One region of the Paenibacillus sp. FSL R7-0312 genome, then DNA from elsewhere that is predicted to be linked to it. Evidence: riboswitches for the same ligand, from Rfam matches in the RefSeq annotation. Region 1 holds a riboswitch; each other region holds the start of a gene.

Region 1 (7,634 bases):
CCCTCACGCCTTTTACAGCATGGGACAGCAGGGAAATAGCTATACGAGACTTGCCTTTTTTACAGCGACCTGCTCAATCTGTAGGAATTACGGATATCATGCGAAATCCGCATGCTGCAGAATTTAGGACCGCACATAGAGCAGAAATGAGCTTGCTTCGCCCCCTCCGCAGGAAGCGTCTCATCATGATACTCCAGCGCCCTTTCCGGGTCCAGAGAGAGATGGAACTGGTCTCGCCAGCGGAACTCGAACCGCGCCTTGGACAGCGCATTGTCCCTGTCCTGTGCACCCGGATGCCCCTTGGCGAGGTCTGCGGCATGTGCGGCTATTTTGTAGGTAATGACTCCTTCGCGTACATCATTCTTGTTAGGCAGGCCTAAGTGCTCCTTGGGCGTAACGTAACACAGCATCGATGTCCCGAGCCAGCCGATCATCGCCGCCCCGATGGCCGAAGTGATATGATCGTAACCGGGGGCAATATCGGTAGTCAACGGGCCAAGAGTATAAAATGGGGCTTCCCGGCAAATCTCGAGCTGCTTGTCCATATTTTCCTTAATCTTGTGCATCGGCACATGCCCCGGACCCTCAACCATTACCTGAACGTCATGCTTCCATGCCAAGGCTGTCAGCTCTCCCAGCGTCTCCAGCTCAGCGAATTGTGCTTCGTCATTGGCATCTGCAATAGAACCCGGACGCAATCCGTCCCCCAGAGAGAAGGCCACATCATACGTCTTCATAATCTCACATATAGCTTCAAAGTGTGTGTATAGAAAGTTCTCCTGCTGATGGGCAAGGCACCAAGCGGCCATAATCGAGCCGCCCCGTGATACGATTCCTGTCATTCTTCCGGCTGTTAACGGAATATAGCTCTTTAAGACTCCGGCATGAATGGTGAAGTAATCCACACCCTGCTCCGCCTGCTCAATCAGCGTGTCGCGATAGAGCTCCCAGGTTAAATCCTCGGCTATGCCGTTCACCTTTTCGAGCGCCTGGTATAAGGGCACCGTGCCGACAGGCACAGGAGAATTGCGTATAATCCATTCACGGGTGGTATGAATCTTAGAGCCGGTGGAGAGGTCCATGATAGTGTCTGCCCCCCAGCGGGTCGCCCACCGCATCTTCTCCACTTCCTCCTCAATAGAAGAAGACACCGCAGAATTTCCGATGTTCGCATTGATCTTCACCAGGAAGTTACGGCCAATAATCATCGGCTCGCTCTCGGGGTGATTGATGTTGGCCGGAATAATGGCCCGTCCGGCGGCTACCTCATCCCTTACGAATTCCGGCCGGGTATTCTCGCGGATCGCGATATACTCCATCTCCGGTGTAATGATCCCTTGACGCGCATAATACAGCTGGGTAACATTGCGGCCCGCACGTGCCCGCAGGGGGCTCCGCTGCAGCCCTGGATAAGCTTCTTCGGGTGGCCCACCCCTGCGGATTCCATTATCCTCCGGCTGCACAGCTCTTCCGGTGTATTCCTCCGAATCGCCACGCTCCGCAATCCAGCCTAAACGGTGCGGCGGCAGCCCCCTCCGAATGTCAGCTTCTTGCGCAGCATCGGTGTAAATTCCGCTGGTGTCATAGACACGAAGCGGTTCGTTCTCCTCTTCCCCGGCAACGCCCTCCGTTCTGCTGAGGCTGATCTCCCGCATCGGAACCTGAATATCCGGGCGCGAGCCCTCTACATACACTTTCCGGCTTGCAGGAAATCGGGAAAGGTCCACCTCTTCGTTCTTCATCATTTCGGGCATTCTAATCTCCTCCTCTTCGCTCTATGAGCCAATCAGATAAGATTTCACGCAGCAGACTGAGCCGAAGAATCATGTATAGCACAAGGCATACGAATTCTTGCAAGTCAAAAAGCCGCTCCACCTGGAGCGGCTTTATCAAAGGAACAGCCCAATAAGACTGTATTCAAAAAAGGTCCGACTCCACTTTCCTACGCTGGTATGATCCAGATCAGGTTCAAGGGTCCGGAAATTCACTTTTCCCGTCTCAGCCTATTCAGGCTCCCCTAGTGGGTATCTTATCTAATTAAATACATTCTACTGGTATAGGATTTTTTTGTAAACCCGTCAATAACAAGAACCTTCTCCGGTTATTTATCGAGCGATTCGCTCCAGTCATGCACCATCGTGCCTTCCAGGAACTTCTCGGCATCCATGGCGGCCATACAGCCGGTTCCGGCTGCCGATATAGCTTGACGGTAACGCGTATCCTGCACGTCGCCGCAAGCGAATACACCGGGAATATTCGTCTCTGTGGTGCCCGGATTAACCACTATATAGCCATTGGCATCGGTGTTAATCTGCCCGCCTAAGAAAGCGGTATTCGGTGTATGTCCGATAGCGACAAATACACCATCCGCTTCCATCAGCTCGGTAAGTCCCGTCTCATTGTTAAGGACGGTGATGCCCTTAACCCCGGTATCACCAACGGTTACCTCCAGCGGCGTGCGGTTCAGTGCCCATGACACCTTGCTGTTGTCGCGCGCGCGGTCCTGCATGATCTTCGAAGCACGCAGCTCCGGACGGCGGTGAACCAGCGTTACGCTGGAAGCAAAGCGGGTCAGGAAGCTGGCTTCCTCCATCGCAGAGTCGCCGCCGCCGACCACGACAATTTTTTTGTTACGGAAAAAGAATCCATCACAGGTCGCACAGGTGCTGACCCCGCGTCCAACATTCTCCTGCTCACCCGGGATACCCAGGTATCTGGCGGAGGCGCCGGTCGAAATAATGACCGACTCCGCTTCCAGCACACCCATTCCGTCTACAGTCACCTTGAACGGACGCTGCGAGAAGTCCACCGACTCTACCCAGCCATTCTTGAATTCAGCGCCGAAGCGTTCGGCCTGCTTACGCATGTTGTCCATCAGATCAGGACCCAGAATTCCTTCAGGGAAGCCTGGAAAGTTCTCCACTTCTGTCGTCGTTGTCAGCTGTCCTCCCGGCTGCAAGCCTTCAATTACGAGCGGGCTCAGGTTCGCACGCGCCAGATAAATCGCGGCAGTCAGCCCGGCCGGGCCTGTTCCGATTACAATCGTTTTGTACATTACATTGGCCTCCTTACAAGTAGGTGTGAGAAACATATAGATTCTTATATTTGAAAAAAGGATTCAAATATTATTGGTGGACGGCGACAAGCCGTCCGTTCCCGGCAGCATGCCCTGGGTGTCGCATTCATTATCGATCCGCCGTGCATAGCGACTTACCATGGAGACCGAGACGCCGTAACGCTGTGCCGCCTCGCGGAAGGTGACCGGACGCCCGTGCAGCCTGGCAGTCAGGTACTCCAGTGCCGCACACCAACCGCCGTCATTGCGGAATAGCGGTACATCCGGATACAGGCTGCCGATGAACTGCTTCCAGATAAACTCTGCATCCTTCTTCTGCGCAGCATCATACCTCCGGTCCATCATGGCCACCGTATGATCGATAATCCGCTGCCAGTCTTCCTTCCATTCAGCAGGGCCCTTGGGGCTGGAAGCCGCTTGCACCTGCTCTTCTTCAGGAGCTGCTGCTTCCAGATTCTCTCCAATCAGCCGCTGCAGGCTGAACAGCGCCGCCTCCTGCAGCCGGTCCTCCTGGAGCGGCTGATGCTCCAGAACTCCGCGCAGTACCTCGGACATCTCCTCATCCTCAATCCAGCGCAACGCTTCGGTCACCTGCAGCTTCGTGGAGGAATCACCGTAGCGCAGCGCCCAGAAGAACGAGGCGCGCAGCAGCGGATTGTTCCGTACTTCTTCGGTGAACTTGCCTGTATTCCCCTTCCACTGCTTGAGCTGCTCCTGGAAAGGCAATTGGTAATTATAGCTGACCGCAGGCATGGGTCTGTCTTCTCCACGGGCTTGCTGGAGCTGGGACAGGAAGAATGCCGGCACGGCCGACTCAGGGTCCAGCTTCGCAGCCTGTCTCCAGCAGCGCAGCGCTTCAGTGTAGAGGCCGCTGTTGCTGGCCGCTGCTGCGCAGTAATGATAGAGGCCGGCGTCCCCGGCGACCTCTTCATCCTTCAGCAGACGCCGGAAGTGGCTGTACGCTGCGGTATGCCTGCCCAGGATACCCATCGTGGTGGCCATTTTGAATACATGCTCCTGATGAAAAGGCACAGTGGCCTCAAGCATGCCCAGCAGAGAATCCAGCTGCTCCTTGTCACCTGCATACTGCAGGAAAATCGCCATATTGCATAGCGCATGCAGATTGCCGGGGTCCTGCTTCAGCACCTCGTTCAGGCATTCCTTCGCTTTGGCAAACCGGCCCATATAGAAATAAGCGAGGGCCAGGTTATTGTGCGCAGCCAGAAAGTCCGGTGAGGCCGCAATGATCTCTTCCAGCAGCTCTACGGCCTGGGGAAACTTGCCCTCCTCCAGCAGACTGCGGGCCCGGTCATGCTCGACCACACCCTCACGGCTGCGGATCCGCACAAGCGGAGCAGGACGGTTCAGCTCATATTGCAGCAGTTCCATCAGCTCTTCGGATTCAGCCATGAACTCGCCGCTGGCATCCTCCTCCAGATACGTGACCAGCGAACGCTCCGCCTCTTCAAAGCTTTCCATATTGGCGTAATTATTAGCCATATAGAAATGGCATTCGGTCATTGCGGGATCAATCTTCTCCAGTACATGGGTCAGAATCTCATTAGATGCTGTGTAATTACCCATCTCAGATAATATACCCGCCATGTTGCAATGATTCACCGGATTATCCGGCTCATATTCAACAGCTTTGCGAAAATTCTTTAATGCCTTATCATATTGAAAGCGGTCAAGCGACCGTACGGCTCTTTCAAAGAAAAAATTGGCATCCAGAGTGACCGGAATCACATTACCGCTGTCCGTATCATTCTCTGAAGTTTTCTCAATCATGGAAGCAAGGCACCTCCCTTTGTAAGCTTCCCTAGCCTAACGAAAAATAGGAGAGCGGTATCAAATATATACCCATACTCCCTGTCTTAAGTGTTCTTTTCGTTTCCATTTATGGACTTGGCTGTCTTCTTCACACAGTATACCACATGTGGAAGTGAGATTCTCAACCTGAGAGGAGAGTTAAGGGGAGGTAAAAGCTTGAAAAGTTGCTGCTGCAGCATAACTGTAAAAAAGAAACGCAGGGACTATATCCCCGCGTCTCTAAATAGCTTGTCTATGGAACCGCCTTCGATGATAATGCGTGTGGCCTCTGCCAGCATAGGTGCAACAGAGAGCACCGAGAATCTGCTGGAATGCTCATCCGGCAGCGCAATAGAATCCGTGACGACAATTTCGTCGATATTGGGATGATCCATCCGCTCCAGCGCGTCTCCGGAGAACAGCCCGTGCGTGGCACAGACGATGCTGTTCCGGGCCCCGCGCTCCTTCAGCCCTTCTACCACATTGACGATCGTGGTTCCCGTATCAATAAGATCCTCAATAATAATCGGCGTTCTTCCCTCAACATCTCCGATGACATGGGTAATTACCGATTCGTTATGGGCCGGACGTTTCTTGATCATGATGGCAAACGGAGAGTCCAGCCGGCTGGCCAGCTTCTCGGCCATGGAGGCGCGGCCCGCGTCGGGTGATACGACTACCAGGTCGGAGAGGCCTTTGATCTTCAAATAACCGCTGATCAGATCAAGCGCAGTCAGATGATCCACGGGAATGTTGAAGAATCCCTGGATAGCCGCTGCATGCAGGTCAATAGTTATCACGCGGGTAGCTCCTGCAGTGGTCAGCACATCGGCAACCATTTTGGCCGAGATTGGCTCACGCGGTGCAGATTTGCGCTCCTGCCGGGCATACCCGTAATAAGGAACGATAATATTTACTGTTCTTGCCGATGCGCGTTTGGCCGCGTCGATCATGACCAGCAGCTCTACAAACAGCTCGTTAATCGGATGAGCCAGGGATTGCACCAAAAATACGTCGCAGTTCCGGATGCTCTCTTCATAATGCACATAAATCTCGCCGCTCTTGAAACGTGTCAGCTTAATCAGGCCCAGCGGTGCGCCAAGGCGCTCCGCAATATCAGCGGCCAGCTTCGGATTCGACGAACCGGAAAAAATACGTAATTGATGATGCATAGTACCCTCCTGGGATTATAATTTATACTTCGAACGGAACGGATGTGCGGCGGCGTCCTTCGAACACAGCCAGTTCACGGAAGCCCGTGCGCCACAGCATTTCCCGCGCCTCCTGTAAGCCGTCTCCCAGCTTCAGAGGGTCATGGGCGTCAGAGCCCACGGTGAGCGGAATGCCGAGCGCAAGCGCCTGCTGAAGCACATGCTCCGCCGGGAACATCTCGGCACAAGGCTTAGTGAGCCCCGAAGCATTCAGCTCCATCGCGATTCCGCTGCCGGATATAACCTTAAGCGTCTCCAGCTCCAGTGCTCTGGCCTCGTCTCTTCCTTCCGGAGTCTGCGGCCCGTAACCGAACCTTTTGATGACATCCATATGTCCTATAATATCATATAATCCCGATAACGCCGACTTCTCTACTGCATCATAATATCGGCGGTAGACGCTCATCACGTCCTGGCCTTCCCAGCCATGGGTCTGCCGGTGGTCCGTAATATCCCATTCCCCGAGAAAATGCACCGACCCGATCAGATAGTCCCACGGATAGGGTGCTAAAAGCTCGCGGATCTGCTCTTCATATCCCTCGATATAATCCGCTTCAAGCCCCACCCGCAGCTCAATCGTTCCGCGGTAGCGCTCCTTCAGCGTAAGACATTCCTCTACATAACGCGGAAGCTCCGCAAGCGGCATAGCCATCTCGGGATAATAGTGCTCCGGATCTACATGGATAAGCGGCAGATGATCGGACAGTCCAAGCTGCTGCAGCCCGAGCGCTATGCCGCGCTGCACATACTCTTCAAGCTTCCCTACGGCATGGCCGCAGCGCTCATGGTGGGTATGGTAATCAATACGCATGCTGAACCTTCCTCCTAGTCCCGGCGAGGCCGTTCATGGCGGGCACTCAGCTCTTCCAGAATCTCATCCAGCGGAAGCTTCCGTTCCTGCAGCAGGACCAGTAAATGATAGATCAGATCGCTGACTTCAAGGCGAAGCTCGGCATTATCTTTATTTTTGGCGGCGATAATGGTTTCGGAGGCTTCTTCACCGACCTTCTTGAGAATCTTGTCGACGCCCTTATCGAACAGATAAGTAGTGTACGCTCCTTCCGGACGGTTCACTTCCCGCTCAGCAATTACGCGCTCCAGCTCACCCAGTACAGCAAAGCGGTCATCGCCTGCTGCTGCGGAGTTAACTGTACCTCCAGCTGCTTCAGCTGTTGCCGGTGAATCGAGGGGAATCTCGCGGAAGAAGCAGCTGTTCTCACCCGTATGGCAGGCCGGTCCTTCCGGCACAACTTTCACCAGTAGCGTATCGCTGTCACAATCGTAATGGATCGAGGTGATGGCCTGGGTATTGCCGGAGGTTCCGCCCTTATGCCAGAGCTCACTACGCGAACGGCTCCAGAACCAGGTCTGGCCGCTCTCGAGTGACAGCCGTAGTGACTCCGGATTCATATAGGCGAACATTAATACTTCCAGGGTACGGGCATCCTGTACCACTGCCGGCAGCAGGCCGGCTTCATTCCAGCGGATACCTGACAATGCCTCCTGCTGGATCTGCGCTATGTCTTTCTTGTCCTCGC
Region 2 (7,634 bases), 340 kb from region 1:
CGGCGCAGAGATTGGAACCGCCTTAACCCCTTCATCCTCTCACCCGGTAACCGATACCCCTGACCGTCTCAATAATCTCCGGCGCAGCCGGATCAAGCTCCAGCTTCTCGCGCAGATAACGGATATGTACCATAAGTGTCTTGTCGCCTTCAATATAGCTTTCGCCCCAGACGGCTTCATAAATCTGCTCCTTAGTCAGAACCTGCCCAAGATGCCGCAGCAGGTAAGAGAAGATCTGGAACTGCTTGCCGGTAAGCATAATCTCCCGCCCGCTCGCAGCTTCCATAACTACACTGCTGCCCGGCCTGACCACCAGATGCTTAAGCATCATGGGAGCAGGTGCAGCAGTGCCGCTTCTTCTTAAGAGGACCTCCATTCTGGCCGCCAGCTCATCGGGATGAAACGGCTTGGTCAGATAATCATCGGCGAAATCCAGTCCCTGTAGCTTATCGTCAATAGAGGTGCGAGCCGAGAGCATCAGGATCGGCAGCTCCGGATAGGCCCGCTTCAGCCGTTGACCAACGGTGAACCCGTCAAGTCCCGGAAGCATCACATCCAGTATCACCAGTTGGCAGCCCTCAGCCGCTTCCAGCGCGCCTTCTCCGCTCTCCAGCCAGCGGACAGCATACTCCCGTTCCCGCAGATCCGCTGATACTGCGTTGCCTATCTCACGGTCATCTTCTACATATAGTACTGTAACACCCACGCAGAATTTCTCCCCTCTCTCCTTCAAGTAACATAACAAATCCCCGGAAACAGGCAGTGTTCAGGGCTGCGCTCCGGGGAGAATGGATCTTGCTAATTCAGGCACTGAATCCGAAATGTGCCGGCGGCTTCTCTTCCGGCTTCCCGAAGAGATACCCCTGCCCCAGATCCATGCCGAGGTCACGGCAGAAGAGAAACTCCTCACGGCGCTCGATTCCCTCGGCGAGCACCTTTGCACCGAAATCCCTGGCCCGGGAGATAATATCCCGCAGAATGGTCTGCTTGCCCTTATTCTGATCGCAGAAGCTGATCAAATCACGGTCGATTTTGACATAATCAGGCTGCAGGCTGGACATCAATTCTACCGTCGAATACCCCGCACCGACATCATCCAGCGCAACCAGCATCCCCTGCTGGCGGTATTCGGCAAAAATGGCGCGGAGATGCGACATATCGTTTATTTTTTCCGTTTCCACCACTTCAAATACATAATCCTCGGGATTCTGATCCAGCCGCTGAATCGTCTCAAAGGTATGCGTGAGACAGTACTTAGGATTATAAATAGAGGAGGGCAGGAAGTTAATGAACCGCTTGATGCCCTTCGGCAGCATTCTTGCACTCGTCTCAATGGCTGAGATCCTGGCGGCGCGGTCAAGAAAGGAATGGAATCCTGTGCGCCGGGCAATCTCAAACAGCTCATACGGCTGAAAATGATTCCCTTGCGGCAGCGGCCGCAGCAGCAGTTCAAAGCCAATAATCTCTTCGGAGAAATTCACAATCGGCTGCATGTGGCTGCAGAAATCATGGCTCATAATAATCGAAACCAGATTCTCGCTGGAAAAGCGGACCTTCAGCTGATCGAGAGTCAGCCAGCGCTCCAGAGAAATGCGGGCTCCTCTGCCCTTAATACACAAAGACAAGGAGATCTGCTGCTGCTCCTCGAATACCTCCAGCCGTCCTAACAGATCCAGCAAATCTTCTTTGGAGCGGTAAGGGATGATACAGGTCCTGCTTGTCCCGAATACTTCATATCCTGCATTCCTTACCGCAGCGGCAAGCGGAACAGAATAGGGGCGCAGCTTCAGCTCCCCTTCATCTTCAATCGGGTCTATGTCAGCGCAGTCAACACAATTCATAGTAATCGCCTCCGCCTCAGGATGTCAAAATACTGAGGCAAGTATAGCATGGTTTCCCATGTCCCATCTATTATTTGCGAGATGCACAAGTGGAAACGGATACCGTCCTTTTTAAAGGACGGTATCCGTTTCAGCGAGAAATAGAAGGATAAGTTATCGTGTGAAACCTGTAACTTCTTATATTTGCACAACACGGCGAGGCCTTTCCCGAACCCTACGGCTCAGGAAAGGCCTGATCATAAACATTGCCTCTATTATTATAATGGACCGGGTCCTTTCAGTACCGTTGCTTACTTACTTGGATACCGCAGCTGCTCCCTGCCATACACCGTGTTCCTTATTTTTACCCATATATTCAATCCGTGTCGGAGATAGCTCCAGGATTACATAGTCGGGATCATCCGGTCCCTTGAACCATTGCTCCAAGGATGTGTTCCATACTTTCGAACGCAAACCCTCATCTTTGGTGACAGCTACTGTGGCTTCAATCTCCAGCACATCCTTGCCGCCACCCTGCTCGTAACCCAGCAGCAGGCAAGCATTCGGATTATCCTTAAGCTCCTCTACCTTATGGGTCTTGCGGTTCGTAGCCAGATAAATGTTCAATCCGTCATGAAATACCGCCATATAACGCACCTTAGGTTTGTTGCCGGCTTCTATCGTGCCGAAGGACCCGAACTTGTTGTCATCCAGCGCCTGTATGATCGTTTTCTCCAGCTCTTTGTTATCCATTGACGAGAAAGCTCCTTTCGAATTCATGTGAACATAAGTTTATATATTCACATCCGCAGTTTGGATTTATTATAAAAACTGTGCTTATTATAGTGTACCCGTTCGGTTCATAATGAATCCGGATTATGTTCATAAATTCACCCAGAAGGAGTCTCTCCCCTTGAAAAAATTAATCTGGATCGGCTGTCTCTCCTATTTCGTCATCGGGCTTGCCCATGTGGTACTGGGCTCTATTCTGCCTGTGCTGCTTCAGCATTATGACCGCAGCTACAGTGCGGGAGGCGAGCTAATCTTCAGCCAGTTCGGCGGCTTCCTCGCCGGTGTGCTGGTCTCGCCGCTGCTGAACCGCCGCTTCGGCAAACGCGGCGGCATCCTGATCGCCACCGGAATGCTGCTCTGCGCCGAAACGGCCTATGCCTTCCTCCCGCCCTGGGGCTGGATGTACGTGATTGCGGTAGCCGCAGGCTTCGGCTTCGGCATGATCGAAGCCGTCATCGGCACGATTATTATCGCAGCAATCACCGAAGGAACAGCAATTGCTATGAGCAGGCTGGAGGTGCTGTTCGGTGTAGGCGCACTGCTCATGCCGCTGGCCGCAAGTCCGCTGATTGCCGCCGGCAGCTGGAGGCTGGCTTTCCTGATCGTTGCCGCCTTTTCTCTGGTTTCACTGCTCTTCTGGGCGAAGAGCAGCTTCGGTCCGCTCCAGGGTGTGCTGGATGAGCGGCCTTTACGCACTGCCGCTGCCGCTGCCTTCGCAGACGCAACAGCACCCGGAACAGTATCCGTTGCCGGTAAATCCGGACGCCTGCCGTACAAGGGCAAACAGTGGGTACTCCTTGGACTGTTCATCGTCTTCTTCTTTCTCTATGTAGGTACCGAGATGAGTCTGGTCAATTTCATGCCGGCGATCTTCATCGCCAAGCTGGGCATGAGCGAAGCTGCGGCAGCGCTGACGGTTACCTTCTTCTGGCTGGCTATGTCGGCGGGCAGACTGTTCGCCGGTGTGGTTGCCGAGCGGATTTCCTACCGCATCTACGTGCTCCTCAGCTGCTTCGCCGCTTTGCTGCTGCTGGTTATTTTCCCGTTCGCCGAGCACCGGATTGCCGCATTCGCCGTCATTCTGCTGCTCGGGCTGTTCATGTCCGGCATCTTCTCCATCGCCCTAGTCTTCGCAAGCAAGCTGCTGCCCGGTGCGGAGGAATCCACGCCAAGCATCATGATCGCCTCGGGCGGAATCGGCGGCGCGGTGCTGCCGCTGCTGACCGGCTGGTCCATGGACCATATGCAGGTGGCCCAGACCTCAGGGCTTCTGGCCGCTTTTGCCGCCGTATTATTCCTGCTTAGCGTGGCTGCCTGGAAAATCGGGTAATATAGCAAGAGATCAATATCCTGTGAATAAGGACGGAATCCGTATATGGCTGAGCTGCACTCCGACAGACCCGAACCGCTGCTGCATACTGCATTGCTGCAATTCATTTTCCCCTTCTCCCTCAAGGCCGGACAGGACCAAGAACTGGCCCAGCGTCTGCAGCAGGACGGGTTTACGCGTTTTTTTCTCGATAACAAGGATCTTGAGCATGCCTATTACGGGGAGGGCTACTGCGTCTCCCATGAGAGAATGGAGCGCAGCTACCTGCCGTTCGCCGCTCATGTCCTCTTTCCGCGTGAGAAGGATGCTGATTCCTTCCGCCGCTTTTCCCGGGTGAACAATCTGCAGTGCCAGCTTGAAATGCCGTTTCAATCCGTAAATTTCCGCGTGCTGTCCACGGATGTGTTCCTCTGTCCGTTTGATTTGGGCTTCCTGACCATAAGAACGGCTATTGAAGAAGAGCATCTCTCCTTCAGCACTGCGCTGGAATTCGCCGACCGCTTCCGTACACTGGAGGACGTATCCTACCAGGATAAGCAGTCCTTTATCCATTGTCATAAGAAGTCTTTCGGCCAGGTGGAGGATTTCGTATTCAAGAATCTGATTGCCGGGCTGGAGCCGTTTCTCGACCCTGCGGAGATCGATGGCGCGTATTTCGAGACCTTGCCTTTTTTCGTGGACGAACGGATGCTGGTGCAGGCTTTCTACGGCTTCAACCGCGAAGAAGAATCGGAGGAGATCAGTACCCTGCTGCGCTACCGTGCCTCCCAGCTGGATGGGCTGAGTATGGAGGGCAAGCCTTATACCAGTGCCAGCGATCCCGAATATATCGAGCAGTACACCTCTGAACATTGCTACAGCCGCTGGGGGCCGGACACCTATTATATGACCAATGAGCAGACCTTCTGCTGCCTGAGCCGGGCCGAATCTGACATCGCCACCCCGTTGATTAACCAGATGTACGGGGAGTATTATTATGGGCTTCTGCTGAGTGTTTTTCATAAAATCGTGCTGCTGAAGCTGGCCAATCTGCATTCCCGGCTGCGCATCAACCACGATTATGACGAGATCGAGAATCTGATCTTCCTGATTAATAAGTTCTCGGCCAAATTCTACTTTTTGGAGCTGATTTCGCAGTCGCAGGGACGGGAGATCTTCTTCCAGCTGCGCAAGGTTTACGGCAACGACGCCCTGTTCGATGAAGTGAAGATGACCTTGAATGACCTGTTCCAGTATCAGGATAAATTCCAGGCCAAACGCCGGGATACGCTGCTGATGGTCCTGACTGTATTTACGGTAATAAGCGGGATTTACGGGATGAATCAGGTCATTGAGGACTTGAAGGCACCGATCGATTGGAGCAAAATGCTGGAGTACTCTGCGTTTGAGTACCTGGCGCTGTTCCTCACCTTCTCCGGGATCGCAGTCAGTCTGGGCCTGACGCTGAGAGAGGTGTGGAACGGAATACGCAGCCGCCGTAAGAAGCGGTTCTATGATAGGGATTGAGGGGGAGGCTGGACAACCAGGAAGCTGGCGTCTATAATACACCGTAAGAACATAGCAATACCCGTGAACTTCATAGAACCAGGGGTGCTGGAATTGGCCGGCTGAGATTGTATCCCACAAGATACTGACCCTTATACCTGATCTGGATAATGCCAGCGTAGGAATCTTCATTCAACCCCGAGCCCCTTCATAGGCCTGAAGTTGAGCTCACCTTGCGCAAGTAACTGGCGTCCCGGTCTCCGGGGCGCTTTTTGGTATGGGTTACTCTGAATTTTGGAAGACTAGGGATTGCTGGAAGGAGAGAGAAGAGAAATGGGAGTCAAAAAAGTATTACCGCTGCTGCTCAGCTCTATGCTGGTTATTGCGATAGCCGGATGCGGGGGCGGAAACAGTAACGCAGGAAATGCCGGAGGCAGCACACCTGCCGCCGGGAGCAGCACCGCTACACCTGAAGCAACCGCAGCCGCCAGTACCACCGACGCGCCTATAGAGCTTACCCCGGTTAAGATTGCGCTGGACTGGACGCCGAACACGAATCACACCGGCCTGTATGCCGCCAAGGAGCTGGGGTATTACGCTGAGGAAGGTCTGGATGTAGAGATTGTGCAGCCTGGCGCTGCCGGGTCTGACACGATGGTTACTTCCGGTGAAGCCCAGTTTGGCATCAGTGCACAGGAGGCGCTCACCCTGGCCCGCCTGCAGGATGTGCCGCTCGTATCTATCGCCGCTATCATTCAGCATAATACCTCCGGCTTTGCCGCTCCGAAGGACCGCAATATTAAGACGCCGAAAGACTTCGAAGGCAAAACCTACGGAGGCTGGGGCTCTCCTGCGGAAGAAGCGGCCATGAAAGCGATCATGGATCCGGAAGGCGGAGATGTCAAAAAAGTGAAGCTGGTAAACATTGGTGAAGCCGACTTCTTCACTGCGGTGAAACGCGATATCGACTTTGCCTGGATCTTCTACGCCTGGACCGGGATCGAAGCCGAACTGCGCGGCGAGCCGCTGGATATGCTGTACCTGAAGGATTATGCGCCGCAGCTGGATTACTACACACCGGTGCTGACCACCAGTGAGAAGGAAATTGCCGAGCATCCGGAAGTGGTGAAGGCTTTCCTCAAAGCTACGTCGAAAGGATATCAATACGCGATCGATCATCCGGAAGAGGCGGCCACAGTCCTGTCCGATGCAGTGCCTGATCTTGATCCCGAGCTGGTGCTGGCCAGCCAGAAATGGCTCAGCCCGAAATACAAGGACGATGCCGCCCGCTGGGGGGAGCAGAAGCTTGAAATCTGGCAGAATTACGCAGAGTGGATGTACGGCCTGAAGCTGCTGGACAAACCGCTGGATGCCGCAAGTACATTTACGAATGAATTTTTGCCGGAAGGCCAGTAAACACCGGGTGGAATAATACTGACCCTAACTTACATGAGAGGAATGAATAATAAATGGCTAATACACTGCTTAGCATTCAGGTAATTCCCAAGACTCCAAACAATGAGGATTCGATCCCTTACGTGGACACTGCGATTGAGGTAATTCAGAAGTCGGGGGTCAAGCACCAGGTGAATCCGCTTGATACTACCATGGAAGGCGAGCTCACGGAGCTGCTGGAAGTTGTACGTCAGATGCATGAGGCACTGATTGCCTCCGGCAGCCCGAGCGTGATCTCCCAGATCAAGATCGCCCATAATCCCAGCGGTATTAGCATGGACAAGCTGACGGAGAAATACCGGCCGTGAGAAGCACCTGGAGACAAATCTGGCCGCCCCTTGTGGCGGTCATCTTTTTTCTGGGCGCATGGCAAATTGCGGTATCGGTGTTCCATATCCCGGCCTGGCAGCTGCCGAGCCCGTCCGATATCGCGCGTGAATCACGCGGCAACGCCTCCGGGATCTGGGCGCATACGGCCGCAACGCTGCGCCTGACCCTGATCGGCTTCCCGGTCGGCACCGGCATCGGCCTCATTGTCGCCCTGCTGCTCCATCTGCTGCCCTGGCTCAAAAGAGCACTCTATCCGCTGCTGATCCTCAGCCAGAATGTGCCCTCCATTGCCCTTGGACCGCTGCTGATTATCTGGTTCGGCTTCGGCCTGCTGCCCAAAATCGTCCTGATCACCCTCGTCTGCTTCTTCCCAGTTGCTGTAGCGGCCATGGGCGGGCTGGCGCAAAGCGACCGGGTAATGT
Region 3 (7,634 bases), 4.4 Mb from region 1:
GCCATCATCATGCATGGCAGTCAGCGCTTCATTCACTGCCTGCACAAGCTCATCGTTACCCTTCAGGAAGACCGCTGCACTATACGAGCCTTCTGCAATCTCATCAACCTTCTTGATCTTGATATCAGGCTTCTGCTTCTTCAGATCCAGGAAGGACAAGCCGTCATTGACGGTTGCATCAATCCGGCCGGAGGTCAGCAGATCAATTGCCTGATTGAAGCCTTCGGTGGATACAATCTCTGCACCGTTATCCGTTGCAATCTGTCCGAGGTTACTTGTCAGGGACTGGCCGGCTTTCTTGCCCTTGAGGTCCGCGAATGATTTGATATCTTCATTATCTTCACTGACGATCAGCACAGCCTTGGATACGATATACGGGTCGGAGAAATCATATTTCACTTTGCGCTCATCCGTAATGGAAACTTCGTTGAAGATCGTATCGAACCGCTTGGCATCCATGCCGGCAAAAATACCGTCCCACTGAGTCTCGATAAACTCGGCTTCCACGCCCAGACGTTTAGTTACTTCTTCAGCAATTTCCACATCGAAACCGGTCAGCTTGCCGTCGGCATCATGATATGTGAACGGGGCATAGGTGCCTTCTGTTCCGATACGCAGCTTGCCGCTGGCTTTGACAGCTTCCAGACTATTCTGCTCAGCAGGTGCTGCACTATCAGTAGCCGCCGCAGTCGGTTCAGCCGCCGCATTGCCGCCTGTTGCTGAATTATTGTTATTGTTGTTGCCGCATGCCGCAACCACGGCCATGGTCAGGAGCAGCATAATTGTCAGACTAAGTTTTTTCATAAGATTAATCCCCTCTCATCTCTCTTTATGTTCCGGACTTGCCAGCAAAATGAATCGTAACACTGAGCTGTTACATCCGTCAATAACTTTTTCCGATAATAAACATCGGATTTATGTTATATAGGTTTTTGATAGTTTAGCTTGCCCCGAAATTGCATTTCTACATCAGTGGAAGACAAACTAAATGATCCACAACGCAAAACAGCGACCCTCCAGTAACGGAGAATCGCCGCCTTACTTCTTATGAATGTGAATGCACCTATTAACCGTGCATGATTTCAGGCAACGCTTTCTCCCTGGAGCCTCCGCTTTCTGGTTTGCGGCCCCTGCGCAGCAGCAGTCCAAGGACGGCGCCGCCTAAAGCTACAAAAATCATAATGTGGAAGGTGTCGGCAAAGCCTTGGGCCAATACAGTCTGCTTGGCCAGCTGCAGGGCTTCCTTCGAGACTCCGTCCACCGTCTGCCCGGCAGCGGCTGCCGCCTCCTGCATTTCAAGACCACGCGCGGAGGTTCTGGCCGTCAGAATCGTAACCAGTGTTGACACTGCAAGTGAGTTAATGACCTGCTGCATGGAGTTGGTGAGTGAGGTTACCCGGTTGACCAGATTGCCTGGCGCCTTGTTCAGCAGATGCGTATTCATCGGCATCATCATCATCCCCATCCCTGCACCGCACATGATTAGCGGAAGAATGAGATCACGGCTCTGGGTGGTCAGATCGACATGGGAATACTGAAACAATGCGCCAGAGACCAGACTGAGTCCGCAAACCACCAGCCAGCGCACCCCGATCCGGTCGAACAGAATTCCGGCAATCGGCATCATCAGCCCGGAAGCAATGGCCTGCGGCAGCAGGGTCAATCCGGTATCAAATGCGCCGAAGCCGCGGGCCTGCTGCAGAAACTGCGGCAGTAGAAATAAAGCACCATATAAGCCGAACTGGGCGATCCACTGCACGATAATTCCGGTGGTGAAATCCACGGATTTCAGAATCCGCAGCTCCAGTAAAGGGGTCCTGGAACGCAGCTCGGCAATGACAAAGGCAATCAGTGCAACAGCTCCCAGAGATAACCCGATTAGCGTTTTGTCCGAGGTCCAGCTCTGCGCACCCTGACTTACACCGTAAGTGAGTGAAGCAAAAGCCAGCGGTCCGAGCACCATTCCGAATTTATCCATGCCGGGAACGGTGTTCTTCGCCGCATTCGGCAGCTTTCGCAGCCCGATCAGCACACAGATAATACCGATGGGGATATTAATCAGGAAGATCCAGCGCCAGGAGTGGTATTCCACCAGCCAGCCTGACAATACAGGACCAATCGCGGGTGCGAACAGCACGGGAATCCCCATAATTCCCATAACAACGCCGACTTTACTCTTGGGAGCCAGTCTGTACACATAAGCCATCCCGACCGGGAGCACACAGCCCCCTCCGAGACCCTGCAATACCCGGAATACGACCAGCCATTCTGCACTGCTTGGCGTTGCACACAGAATGGAGCCGATCGTAAACACAATAACAGCTGTCAAAAAGACGTTCTTAGCCCCGAACCGGTCAGACAGCCAGCCTGACAGCGGAATGACCGAAGCCTGCGCCAGCATATACCCGGTTACAACCCACTGCAGCGTATGCAGGTCTGTATTGAAATCCACCACTAGTCTGGACAATGCCACATTCATTGCGGTACTGTCCAGCACAACCATAAATACGCCGGCAATAATAGCCAGCAGCGGAACTAGAATGCCGGATAACCGGAAATCGGCATCCTGCTTCAAGGTCTGATTCATACTCCTTCTCCTCCTGAATTGTCCGCAGTCAGCTACGTTGACCTGCGGGCAGGTTTGTCTATATAATTAGTGAACGGACAATTGTCCGTTATCGCATTTCATAGTCTACGGACAATTGTCCGATGTGTCAATTGTTTTACATAATTTCCTGTAAACAACACACAAGTTACCAGTGAATTACTTCGGGCTAGCGGAATACGTCAATTCCCCCTCACTTGATTCGTTACCGGCAGTATAGAGATTTATTAGAACTCACTGTAGGCATAAATGTTGTTTATTTTGCAGCTTTGATTCATGGATAGCCGGGTATCCGGATGGATTGTTGTATGACTGAAAGGGGATATTATGAAAAAAACAGAAACGGAAGTTGAACCTGTAACATCAGCAGCTCCCGAGAACACAGGGCACGCAGATAACGCTGCAAAAGAACCCGCCGATCCTTATATGCAGCGGATACTCGAAGCGGCCCGCCAGCTGTTCACCGAGAGCGGCCTCGAAGCTGTCAGTATGTACGGCATCGCCAAACGGGCCGGCATAGGACAGGGATCGCTGTACCGCCGCTTCACCGATAAGGGCGAAATCTGTTCGGCTCTGCTGCTGGACAGCACCGAGCAGTTTCTGTCGGGGATGGAACAGCAGCTTGCTGCCAGCGCCGGTGAAACGGCTGCCCTCGCGCATCTGCAGAGCAGCATTGAGCAGGTCGTTGGTTTCATTGAGCAATATGCGGAGCTCTTGAATATGATCAAATCTGAATTCACAGGCAAGAAGCAGCTTACCCAGTTCGAACATCCTTTTTTCCAGCGGCTCGGGAGGATTATGAGTGAACTTCTGCACCGCGCATCCGCGAATGGAGAGATTATCGGGATTGATCCCCGCTTCGCTGCCACAGCACTTATCTCTGTACTTAGTCCCGATCTTTACCTGTATGAACAGAAACGGAACGGATCCTCCAAAGAGGAAATCTCGCAGGGAATTGTTGCATTGTTCATAACCGGCCTCTCCAAGCGCTGAGTACAGGCTCTTTACAAGCGGAGGAATTATGGTATATTAAGTAGCAATTACGAATTCAATAGCACCTGTTATTTCACTAGGGGAGTCGGCCGACTGAGACGGAGCTTAAGCTCCGGACCCTTGGAACCTGATCTGGATCATACCAGCGGAGGGAAGTGGAGCAGAATGTATCAGCGGTTCCGCGTCTTTGCAAACTGACTGTACCTTCAGACCCATTCATTTCCTCCGGAAATGGATGGGTCTTTCTTGTTTTCGTAGCGTAATCACTTTTCCCTAAGGAGGCTTGCTTCTCCATCCTATGATCAACATCGCGAACCTGTCCTATTCTTTCGGCGCAGCTTCAAGGGCTCCGGTCTTCTCCGAAATCTCCATGAAGGTCCGCCGCGGGGAGTTCATCTCCGTCGTGGGGGCCAGCGGCTGCGGCAAAAGCACGCTGTTCAAGATTATCGCCGGCCTGCTGGAACCCGGCAGCGGCGAGGTTGCACTGCACGGGCAACCGTCCAAAAACACCTCGGAGCGGCTCGGCCAGGTCGGATATATGCCGCAGCGGGATCTCCTGCTGCCGTGGAGAACCGTGCTGGACAATTGCCTGCTGCCCTGGGAACTGAAGCGGAGCGGCTCCAAAGAGGAAGCCGTTATCCAGATTCGCAGCATGCTGCAGCAGTTCGGCCTTGGTGAGACCGGGGCTGCGTATCCGCATGAGCTGTCGGGCGGCATGCGCCAGCGGGTTGCGGTGCTCCGCACCCTTGCCGCCGGGAATGAGCTGCTCCTGCTGGACGAGCCGTTCGGGGCGTTGGACGCCATAACCAAGCGGGAGCTTCACCGCTGGCTGCTGGAATTATGGTCGGGACTGGAGAAGACTGTGCTGTTCATTACCCATGACCTTGAAGAAGCGCTTCTGCTTAGCGACCGCATCTATCTGATGACCGGCGGTGCCGGGGGCGGTATGCAGGAGTTCATCACCGGTCTCCCCCGTCCCAGACATCACAGTCTGAATTACGAACCGCAGTTTGTTGCCCTGCGGAAGGAGTTGGAGCTGAAGCTGTATGACAACCGTCTTTTATAGAAGATTGCTGCGGGAATACAGCCCGGCTATTCTGCTCGTGCTGCTGATCCTTGCAGTCTGGGAAACGGTGTCCCGGCTGGGGCTGATTCCTCCGTTCATCCTGCCGGCCCCCACTGCCATCTGGAGCGCTCTGATGGAGGAGCGGCGTCTGCTCTTCGGTGTGCACCTGCCCGCAACGCTGCTTGAGGTACTAACAGGCTTCGCTCTGTCCGTCTTCTGCGGCAGTCTGCTGGGAACGGGCATGCATCTATTCAGGCCGATGGCCAAGGCGCTGTATCCGCTGCTGATTATCAGCCAGACGATTCCGCTGGTTGCCCTCTCTCCCCTGTTTATCATGTGGTTCGGCTACACCTTGTGGAGTAAGGTCGCCGTAGTGTTCCTGACCGCCTTCTTCCCGGTGGTTGTCGGCACCTACGACGGGCTGGGCAAGAATACGGAGCAGTACCGCGAGCTGTTGTTGACGCTTGGCGCGAACCGCTGGCAGATTCTCCGCAAGGCTGCTGTTCCGCTGGCCCTGCCGTCCTTTTTCTCCGGACTGAAGCTGTCGGTAGTGTACTGTGTCATAGGCGCTACCATCGGCGAATGGCTGGGTGGCAGCCAGGGGCTCGGTTACTTCAGCCGGAGAATGGCCGGCAATCTGCAGAGTGCCGAGATGTTTGCCGCTGTTGTGCTGCTGTCCGCTCTTGGGATCACTCTGTTTCTTTGTATTGCTACGCTTGAGAAGTTATTTTTGAAGAAAAGAGGACGTTATTCATGACTCCAATCCGCTATACCCGTTATCTCTACCCCCGTAGTGCTCAACCTTATAAGTTGCTGCCTTATGTACTGCTACTGTCTGTTCTTTTGGTTCTGCCCGGCTGCGCCGGCAATAACGGGCCGACTGGCTCCGGCTCATCATTGGCATCATCCGCTCCGGCGGCAGCCGCAGACGGTACAGCCCATAAGCTGACGATCATGCTCGACTGGTATCCGAATGCCGTTCATTCCTTTTTGTATGCAGCTCAGAGTGAGGGGTATTTTGCCGAAGAGGGGCTTGATGTTGAGATACAGATGCCTGCCGACAGCAACGACGCGCTGAAGCTGGTAGCTGCCGGACAAGTCGATCTGGCCCTCAGCTACCAGCCGCAGGTGCTGATGGCCCGGGGAGAGCAGATTCCGGTCAAATCCGTCGCCGCTCTGGTACGGCATCCCCTGAACCATCTCATGGTTTCCGCAGACAGCGGAATAACCCGCCCCGGAGAGCTCTCAGGCAAGCAAGCCGGTTACTCCTCCATTCCGCTGTATGAAGCCATGCTGCACACTATGATCCAAACCGATGGCGGCGATCCCGCCTCCCTGAAGCTGATTGACGTTGGCTTTGAGCTTATCCCTGCCCTCTCCACCGGGCGTGTGGATGGAATTATGGGCGGCTTCATCAACCATGAGCAGCTGATATTAGAACAGGAAGGCCATCCTGTGCGTTCGTTCAATCCGGTAGACTACGGGGTTCCTGATTATTATGAGCTGGTGCTGGTCGCAAGTGACCAGGGTCTACAGGATTCCTCGGCATATTTCCAAAAGTTCATGAATGCTGCGCGCAAGGGTCAGCAATTCGTCACTAAGCAGCCGGAGCAGGCGCTGAAGCTTCTGCTGGAGCATCAGGATGCCACCGCACCGCTTGATGAAGCCATCGAGAAGCGCAGCCTGGAAATTCTGCTGCCGCTTATGGACGCCGGGTCACAGCCCTTCGGATATCAGGATACCGCTTCCTGGGAGAATGTCCGTAAATGGCTGAGCGAGGGCGGTCTGCTGGCAGAGGAAGTTGACAGTGCAGATGCTTTTATTAATTTATAGAACATGCTTTCGAAGTTAGTTTTGCGAAATGATCTCAAGCATGCGTATGCTATCAAACTTTCAGGAGGAATAATCATGTCTTTTGTATCTAAGGTACGGCAGGCAAATCCGCTCGTACATAACATTACCAATATTGTTGTGGCTAATTTCACCGCTAACGGACTGCTGGCGCTGGGGGCTTCCCCGTTCATGGCCGACGCACTGGAAGAGGTGGCGGATGTTGCCGCGATGTCCGGGGCGGTCGTGCTGAACATCGGTACACTGAATGAAGCCGCCATCGCTTCAATGGTGAAGGCCGGACAAGCCGCGAACCGGCATGGTGTCCCGCTCGTGCTCGATCCCGTTGGAGCAGGCGCTACACCGTACCGCACTGACGTTACCGCGAAGCTGCTCGGTGAGCTGCAGCTGACCGCTCTGCGCGGCAATGTGGCCGAAGTTGCCAATGTCGCCGGAGAGAGTTGGGCGAGCAAAGGCGTCGACGCCGGAGCAGGTGACGGCGATGTGATTGCCTTGGCGAACAAGGCTGCGCGGAAGCTGGACTGCGTGGTGATCATCACCGGCAAGGAGGATATCATTACCGACGGCACGCGCACCTACATCGCCAGCAACGGCCATTCCATCCTGACCCAAGTGACGGGAACCGGCTGTCTGCTCAGTGCCGTAGTAGGCGCATTTCTTGCAGTAAGCGGCGGGAATGCGCTTGAGGCAGCTGCCGAAGCAATCTCGTTCTACGGCGTGGCAGCCGAGATTGCCGCTGAAGCCGCGGAAGGACAAGGACCCGGCAGCTTCCAGATGGAGTTCCTGAATCAATTGTCCCTGGTCACACCAGATATCTACAGCAGCCGGTCACGCCTGCAGCTGCTTGAACAATAAACCGCACCTTATAGAGGAGAATATCCGATGACCCTTATACGTAAAGCGTTAACGATTGCCGGCTCTGACAGCGGCGGCGGTGCCGGTATCCAGGCTGATCTGAAGACCTTCCAGGAGCTTGGAGTCTACGGAATGTCCGCGCTCACTGCGGTCACGGCACAGAATACCTTAGGCGTTCAAGGTGTATATCCGCTGGAGCCGGAAGCCGTTGCTGCACAGCTGGATTCTATTGGGAGCGACTTGGCGCCAGATGCCATTAAGACC

What was found. Region 1 has a riboswitch for thiamine pyrophosphate ahead of thiC (phosphomethylpyrimidine synthase ThiC). Riboswitches for the same ligand answer to the same signal wherever they lie in the genome.
Region 2: it holds a riboswitch for thiamine pyrophosphate, as region 1 does, so the genes downstream of both, MKX70_RS03625 (ABC transporter substrate-binding protein) here and thiC (phosphomethylpyrimidine synthase ThiC) in region 1, are expected to answer to the same signal.
Region 3: it holds a riboswitch for thiamine pyrophosphate, as region 1 does, so the genes downstream of both, MKX70_RS24445 (ABC transporter ATP-binding protein) here and thiC (phosphomethylpyrimidine synthase ThiC) in region 1, are expected to answer to the same signal.

Annotation. Positions count from the first base shown of each region.
Region 1 covers NZ_JBBORE010000001.1:1,189,196-1,196,829, forward strand. Annotated here, with positions in the region: gene thiC (phosphomethylpyrimidine synthase ThiC) at 60-1,754, opposite strand; TPP riboswitch at 1,923-2,029, opposite strand; gene trxB (thioredoxin-disulfide reductase) at 2,102-3,055, opposite strand; gene MKX70_RS04975 (tetratricopeptide repeat protein) at 3,119-4,864, opposite strand; gene MKX70_RS04980 (ribose-phosphate diphosphokinase) at 5,110-6,057, opposite strand; gene hisJ (histidinol-phosphatase HisJ) at 6,080-6,907, opposite strand; gene hisIE (bifunctional phosphoribosyl-AMP cyclohydrolase/phosphoribosyl-ATP diphosphatase HisIE) at 6,922-7,634, opposite strand, start outside.
Region 2 covers NZ_JBBORE010000001.1:852,217-859,850, forward strand. Annotated here, with positions in the region: gene MKX70_RS03595 (sensor histidine kinase) at 1-35, opposite strand, end outside; gene MKX70_RS03600 (response regulator transcription factor) at 32-706, opposite strand; gene MKX70_RS03605 (EAL domain-containing protein) at 804-1,841, opposite strand; gene MKX70_RS03610 (pyridoxamine 5'-phosphate oxidase family protein) at 2,136-2,573, opposite strand; gene MKX70_RS03615 (MFS transporter) at 2,734-3,942, shown strand; gene MKX70_RS03620 (hypothetical protein) at 3,988-5,448, shown strand; TPP riboswitch at 5,519-5,629, shown strand; gene MKX70_RS03625 (ABC transporter substrate-binding protein) at 5,761-6,843, shown strand; gene MKX70_RS03630 (thiamine-binding protein) at 6,897-7,190, shown strand; gene MKX70_RS03635 (ABC transporter permease) at 7,187-7,634, shown strand, end outside.
Region 3 covers NZ_JBBORE010000001.1:5,553,138-5,560,771, forward strand. Annotated here, with positions in the region: gene MKX70_RS24430 (amino acid ABC transporter substrate-binding protein) at 1-804, opposite strand, end outside; gene MKX70_RS24435 (DHA2 family efflux MFS transporter permease subunit) at 1,067-2,587, opposite strand; gene MKX70_RS24440 (TetR/AcrR family transcriptional regulator) at 2,933-3,598, shown strand; TPP riboswitch at 3,667-3,769, shown strand; gene MKX70_RS24445 (ABC transporter ATP-binding protein) at 3,882-4,664, shown strand; gene MKX70_RS24450 (ABC transporter permease) at 4,645-5,421, shown strand; gene MKX70_RS24455 (ABC transporter substrate-binding protein) at 5,418-6,497, shown strand; gene thiM (hydroxyethylthiazole kinase) at 6,573-7,370, shown strand; gene thiD (bifunctional hydroxymethylpyrimidine kinase/phosphomethylpyrimidine kinase) at 7,398-7,634, shown strand, end outside.